2 regions of the Nocardioides sp. NPDC058538 genome follow, and region 2 is predicted to be linked to the other one. Evidence: riboswitches for the same ligand, from Rfam matches in the RefSeq annotation. Region 2 holds a riboswitch; the other holds the start of a gene.

Region 1 (3,399 bases), on a different contig from region 2:
GAAGGGGCCGAGGATCCCCTCGGTATCGACCAGATCGGACCTAACGATGTGATCACGCGCTTATCTGAAAGGGGGGATCTCTTCACAAGCCCTACGGGGCTGTAACTATTGTTCTCTTCATGTCGAACTCCGTGCTTGTCGTAGAAGACCAAGAGGACATCGCTGCTCCCCTGGTGCGCACGCTCCAGCGTGAGGGCTATGACGTCACCTGGGTCGACTCCGGCAAGAAGGCGCTGGAGCTGCTGGCACCTCCGTACGACGCCGAGCTGGTGCTGCTCGACCTGGGCCTTCCGGACATGGACGGGCTCGAGGTCTGCAAGGCCGCTCGCGACAACGGCTACGAGGGCGGGATCATGATCCTCACCGCCCGTGATGCCGAGATCGACCTGGTCGTCGGGCTCGACGCCGGTGCCGACGACTACCTGGCCAAGCCGTTCGCGCTGGCCGTCCTCCAGGCTCGGGTCCGCGCCCTCCTGCGCCGCTCGGGTCCGGTCGAGCCCGGCGCCGACGACGACGCCCTGCGCATCGACGTGGCTGCCCACCGGGTCTACGCCGGCGAGCGCGAGGTGACCCTGACCGGCAAGGAGTTCGCGCTGCTGGCCGTCCTGGCCGCGTCCCGCGACAAGGTCGTCTCCCGTGACCGGCTGATGGCCGAGGTCTGGGACGAGAACTGGTACGGCTCGACCAAGACGCTCGACGTCACCGTCGGACGCCTGCGTCAGAAGCTCGAGGCGGCCGGTGTCCAGGAGAAGGTCGTCGCGGTCCGCGGCGTCGGTTTCCGTCTCGAAGCTGCGGAGTAAACGCAAGTTCGACACGGTGTCACACGCGTGTTCAGTCCGTGAGATGTTTCACAAACGACGGCAAAGTCACGCGTGAACACGCGGATTGTGCTCCAGATTCGGCCATTCGGGATTGGATCCGTTCCAGATCGCGTGTCACCTTGGTTGAGCCGTGCAGAACGCACGACCGGCCCCGGTACACGCCGAATCCTGTCCCTCCGGACGCCGGCCCCAACTACTGAACCCCCTTTACCCTCACACTCAGCAGTACGTATGGGACAGGAGCGGGGGACCCAAGTTCCACGCGACTAACTCGGACGGTCGCTTGGGGTGAAGCCATCGCAGATGGCCGGGCAACCTTCTAGCCCGAACCCGACAGCTCACCTCGCAGGCGTGGGAAGGAACTCACGCATGTCCAAGTCCGTATCCAACCCTGCCCATCGAGGCGCGCCCCGCCCGTTCCGGTCGCCGAACGTCTCGATCGCCCGGTCGATCGCAGGATCTCCCTTCGACAAGCTCAGGACGACGCTCAGCGGCCACGGCAAGCTCATCGGCCGCGTCACCCTCGCCAGCGGCATCGCCGCCGGTGCCCTGGTGGCGGTGCCCGCCGCCAACGCCGCGCCAGCCTCCCATGAGACCACGACGGTCGAGTCGACCGTCGAGGCGGCCAAGGTGGTGGAGGCTCCGACCCTGGAGGCCTCGGCCACCCCCACCGCGATGCTCACCGACATCAAGCAGCTCGAGAGGGCTGTCGAGGTGCAGGAGCGCAAGGCGGAGGCAGCCCGCAAGGCCGCCGAGGCGAAGCGCAAGGCAGCGATCGCCGCCAAGCGGGCCGCGGAGGCGAAGAAGAAGGCCGAGGCCGAGGCGAAGGCCTTCGCCGCGAGCCAGGAAGGCAAGATCGAGCGGGCGATCAGCGTCGCCTCGGAGCAGATCGGCGACCCGTACGTCTGGGGTGCCACCGGCCCGAGCTCGTTCGACTGCTCCGGCCTGACGCAGTACGCCTTCAGCGCCGCCGGCATCGAGCTTCCCCGGGTCTCGCGGGACCAGGCCGCTGCGCTGCCGACGGTCCCGAACGACCAGATCCAGCGGGGCGACCTGATGTTCTGGGGCAGCCCGGTCTACCACGTGGGCATCTTCCTGCGCTGGGAGAATGGTCAGGCGATCATGCTGCACGCCCCCAAGCCGGGCGCGTCAGTTCGTGAAGAGGCTGCTTGGGACGGCTGGTTCGCCGGCTCGACCCACCAGGCCTGACCCCCCTTGGGTCCAGTCTCGGAACCCATATATCCCCCTGGCGCTCGCCCTCCGGTTCCCCTACCGGAGGGCGAGCGCATATTTTCCGAAGCGGAGCCCGAGGAGGTTCGGCACAGTGGGGTCCGCGAATCGGGCGCGGCACCACCGGTCAAGTAACCTGTAAGACGTGGCAGGCCCCGAATTCGACACCGAGATCAAGCAGCTCCAGGCAACGATGCAGACCATCGGCCAGGTGCTGGACCTGGACGCGATGCGCAAGGAGATCGCCGACCTCGGCGAACAGGTCGCCGCGCCCGACCTCTGGGACGATCAGGACAACGCCACCCGCGTCACCGGCCGCCTCTCCCTGCTGCAGAACGAGCTCAACAAGTTCACCGAGCTCCGCACCCGCATCGAGGACCTCGGCCTGATGGTCGAGATGGCCCAGGAGGAGGGCGACGCCGACTCGCTCGCCGAGTCCGAGGCCGAGCTGGGCCGGGTCAAGAAGGCCGTCGAGAGCCTTGAGATCCGCACCCTGCTCTCGGGGGAGTACGACGCCCGCGAGGCCCTGGTGACGATCCGCTCCGGCGCAGGTGGCGTCGACGCCGCCGACTTCGCCGAGATGCTGATGCGGATGTACGTCCGCTGGGCCGAGCGCAACAAGTACCCGGTGGAGGTCTTCGACACCTCCTACGCCGAGGAGGCCGGGCTCAAGTCCGCGACCTTCGCGATCCACGCCCCCTACGCCTACGGCACCCTCTCCGTCGAGGCCGGCACCCACCGTCTGGTGCGGATCAGCCCCTTCGACAACCAGGGCCGCCGACAGACCTCCTTCGCCGCGGTCGAGGTCGTGCCCGTGCTGGAGCAGACCGACGAGATCGAGCTCGACGAGAACGAGATCAAGGTCGACGTCTACCGCTCCTCGGGGCCGGGTGGCCAGTCGGTCAACACCACCGACTCCGCGGTCCGGCTGACCCACATCCCGACCGGCACCGTGGTCTCCTGCCAGAACGAGAAGTCGCAGCTGCAGAACAAGGCCGCCGCGATGATCGTCCTCAAGGCCAAGCTCCTCGCGCTGAAGAAGGCCGAGGAGGAGGCCCACCTCAAGGATCTCAAGGGTGACGTCGCGGCCTCATGGGGCGACCAGATGCGCAACTACGTGCTCAACCCCTACCAGATCGTCAAGGACCTGCGGACGACCTACGAGACCGGCAACCCGCAGGCGGTCTTCGACGGGGACATCGACGGTTTCCTCGAGGCCGGCATCCGGTGGCGCCGCGGCGCCGAGAAGGCCGAACAGAACTGACCTGATGGATGCGCTGACGCGCACCAGGCTTCCACTCCCGGGCCGGGGAGCGGCGTACGTCTATGACGCCTACGGTCCTGAGGA
Region 2 (3,399 bases):
ACCGCGGTGGGGCGTACGGATGCGGAGTGGGCGTCGAAGACGACGGTCGTCTCCGCGCCGGTGCGGGCGGCGATCGGCGCGATCGCCCGCAGCAGCCGCAGCCGCTGGGCATCGAGCGCCGAGTCGGGCCACAGCGCCTTGGAGACGTTGTAGCCGTCCACGATGAGCCGGACCCGCGGCATCGCCAGGAACTGCTCGAGGTGGGCGCTGCTGGTGACCCCGGCACCGGCGGCGGCGTCCGCGGAGGCCAGCTCGGCCTCCACCCGCTCGCCCGGGGTGCCGGTGACCGGCGGCAGCGCCAGCTCGCGACGCAGGCCACCGGCCGCGTCGAGCAGCGTGTCGAGCAGGAACCGGGCACGCAGCGAGGCGTCCTCGCGGTCCATCTTGGACGTACGCCGCTCGGCAGCGGCCTCGCGCTCCAGCTTGTCGATCTGGCTGCGGAGCTGACGCAGCTGGCGGTCACGTGCCGCGAGCTCGTCCTCGGCGCGGGCGAGCGCCGTGCGGGCCTCGGTCAGAGCATCGTCGAGCCCCGTGCCGGCCTCGCGGGCGGCTGCCCGGGCCTCGCCGAGCTTGCGTCGCAGGGCGGTGTTGTCGGCCTTGAGGTCGTCGAGGCGGGCCTTGCGGTCGGCACGCACCTCGCGAAGCTCGCCCTCGGCCGCGGCGAGCTTGCCGCGCAGCCGGGCCACCTCGGCGTCGACCACCGGCACCGCGGCCGCCTCCAGCCGGTCCAGGGCCTCCTTGAGGGAGACCTCCCAGCCGTCGGGGCGGATGAGCCAGGCGACCGCGGCCGCCTCGGTCGGATCCTCGGGGAGGACCACGTCGGAGGAGCCCTCGGAGACGTACGCCGGTCGCAGCTGGCTGCCGACCTTCTCCCGGACCTCGTCGTCGCTCTCGAGCACCGAGGCGATCATCGCGCCGCCGGCCTTGGCCCGCCGGGCGGGCGCGAAGTCCGCGATCCGCTTGAGCGCGGGCGGCAGGCGCGCCACGTCGGGAAGCACCCCGGCCGTGAGCGCGACGATGCGCCCCCGGACCGTGTCGGGGAGCGTCGCGTACGCGGAGACCTCCATGTTCCAAGTGTAGGGACCCGGTCCGCGATCGCCGCCTCGAATACCGTGCTGCGATGGTGGTGACACGCCGGACGCAACCGGACGAAAGCAAAAATGTCGGTGCTCGGTGAGACCGTCACAACATGACGACGAGAATCGACTGTGACACCTGCCTCGTGCGGGGACTGGCGTGCCACGACTGCGTGGTCACCGTGCTTCTGGGGCCGCCGCCGGAGCTGATCGAGGACGACGAGCGCCGGGTGCTCGACGTGCTGGCCGATGGTGGACTGGTCCCGCCGCTGCGCATGGTGGAGGGCATGTAGCCAAACTTTTGGGCGTGGGTGGTTGGCAGGTGGGGGATGCCGTCGGCTAGTGTGCGCAGGAACTTGGCGCTCGTGGGAGTGGGTCAACCGGCCCACGCGAGTGTCGCGCTTAGTCCAGGCCCGCTTCGGGGCGGGCCAGGAGCCGGGGAACCACAACGATCATCTGGGGTGTATCCGCCGCAAGAGCGATCTGGGAGACCAGATCGAGGAGCGGTGGTAGGGCAGGTCGTGCCTGAACCCGTCAGCTCACCCGGTAGGCGTCAACGACTACACAAGGAGACCGTCCGCTCGTGACACGCGACCGGAAGCGACTCATTGCCGGAGTAGCCGGCATCGCCGCCATCGGTGTCGCCGGGATCATTCCCGCAGCGACCCCCGCCCAGGCAGACCCAGACATCGACGACGTTCGCAAGAAGGTCGACAAGCTCTACACCCAGGCCGAGGCGGCCAACGAGGACTACAGCAACGCCAAGCTGCGGCTGCAGGACCTCAAGGACCAGCTCGACGACCTCAGCTCCGACGAGAAGCGTCAGAGCAAGGAGCTCGACAAGATCCGTGCCGAGCTCCGTGACTCCGTGCTGCGGCAGTTCGAGGGCTCCGACGTCTCAGCCGTCGGCCAGGTGATCACCTCCGAGGACCCGCAGGAGTTCCTCGCCGGTCTCTCCACCGTCTCGTCCTACAACGCGCTGCAGGCCGATCTGCTCGCTCGGTACAACACCGAGGCGGAGGCCCTCCAGGTCCGCCGCGAGGCCACCGAGGACGCCAAGTCCCAGATGGCCAAGGTCAAGACGACCATGCAGCAGAAGAAGAGCGAGATCGACAAGAAGTACGAGGCGGCCCAGGCCGAGCTCGACGAGCTGGAGGCCGATGAGCTGGAGGAGTTCCAGTCGACCGACACCAGCATCCCGGGCAACCTGCCGCCGCCCTCGGGCCGCGCCAAGGCGGCCGTCGACTACGCCCTCGCCCAGGTCGGCGACGCCTACGTCTACGGCGCCACCGGCACCGAGTCGTGGGACTGCTCGGGCCTCACCATGGGTGCCTGGGGCCAGGCCGGCGTCGGGCTCCCGCACTCCTCCTCGGCGCAGTACAGCAGCGGACCCCAGGTCTCGCGCGACCAGCTCGCCCCCGGCGACCTGGTCTTCTACTACAGCCCGATCAGCCACGTCGGCATCTACATCGGCAACGGCATGATCGTGCACGCGTCCAACCCGAGCACCGGTGTGAAGGTCTCCCCGATGGACGAGATGCCCTACACGGGTGCCGTCCGACCGGGCTGAGTCTGACTGAGTTTGACCCAAGACCCCGAAGAGGCCGATCGTTCGCAGGTGCGAACGGTCGGCTCTCTTCTTTCTCGCCCTGCCCTGATCGGGACCGGGCTCGTGCTGGTGATGCTGCTCGCCGGGTTCGTCGGCTGGCGACTGACCGGCGGGGGCGAGTACGTCGCGCCGACGCCGAGCAGCGCGCCGGTCGTGCGCGCCGACACCGAAGGTGCCCGGGCCTCGCTGGATGAGCTGGTCGAGGGCGTACGTGACGGGGCGGAGCCCGAGGGAGAGGACGCCGCCTCGGTGGCGGTGCGCAACGCCCGGGCCATCGGCATCGGGGACGTCACCGCGCGATACGTCGCGGAGTCGGGCAACGTGGACCCGGACGGCTCCTGGACGGCCGACGTCGAGATGTCGTGGCGCGCCCCCGGCGACCCGACGCTGACCGAGGAGCTCCAGGTCGGCTTCGACGCCGAGGGCGCGATCACCGGGTTCTCGGCGGCCCAGGGCACCCGGCTGCCGTTGTGGCTCAGTGGCCCGGTCGAGGTGCGCCGAACCGGCTCCACCCTCGTGGTGGCACAGGCCTCGGCCGAGGTCGCCGACCGATATGCCGAGCTGGCCACCACGGCGGTCGCCGGGGTCCGCAAGGTGATCGCCTGGAAGGACCCGCGCCTGGTCCTGGAGGTGCCCGCGAACGGCCTCGACTCGGCGCTCGGTGCGCAGCGGGGCACCTACGCCTCCGTCGCGGCGGTGACCGCGACCGTCGAC

What was found. Region 2 has a riboswitch for cyclic di-AMP ahead of ACFWQC_RS03480 (NlpC/P60 family protein). Riboswitches for the same ligand answer to the same signal wherever they lie in the genome.
Region 1: it holds a riboswitch for cyclic di-AMP, as region 2 does, so the genes downstream of both, ACFWQC_RS11965 (C40 family peptidase) here and ACFWQC_RS03480 (NlpC/P60 family protein) in region 2, are expected to answer to the same signal.

Annotation. Positions count from the first base shown of each region.
Region 1 is NZ_JBHXNY010000010.1:128,640-132,038, reverse strand. Features, by position in the region: gene ACFWQC_RS11975 (ATP-dependent DNA ligase) at 1-105, shown strand, start outside; gene ACFWQC_RS11970 (response regulator transcription factor) at 120-800, shown strand; cyclic di-AMP (ydaO/yuaA leader) riboswitch at 1,014-1,185, shown strand; gene ACFWQC_RS11965 (C40 family peptidase) at 1,191-2,030, shown strand; gene prfB (peptide chain release factor 2) at 2,197-3,315, shown strand; gene ACFWQC_RS11955 (alpha/beta fold hydrolase) at 3,320-3,399, shown strand, end outside.
Region 2 is NZ_JBHXNY010000003.1:14,197-17,595, reverse strand. Features, by position in the region: gene ACFWQC_RS03490 (NYN domain-containing protein) at 1-1,067, opposite strand, end outside; gene ACFWQC_RS03485 (hypothetical protein) at 1,190-1,369, shown strand; cyclic di-AMP (ydaO/yuaA leader) riboswitch at 1,466-1,644, shown strand; gene ACFWQC_RS03480 (NlpC/P60 family protein) at 1,660-2,646, shown strand; gene ACFWQC_RS03475 (hypothetical protein) at 2,695-3,399, shown strand, end outside.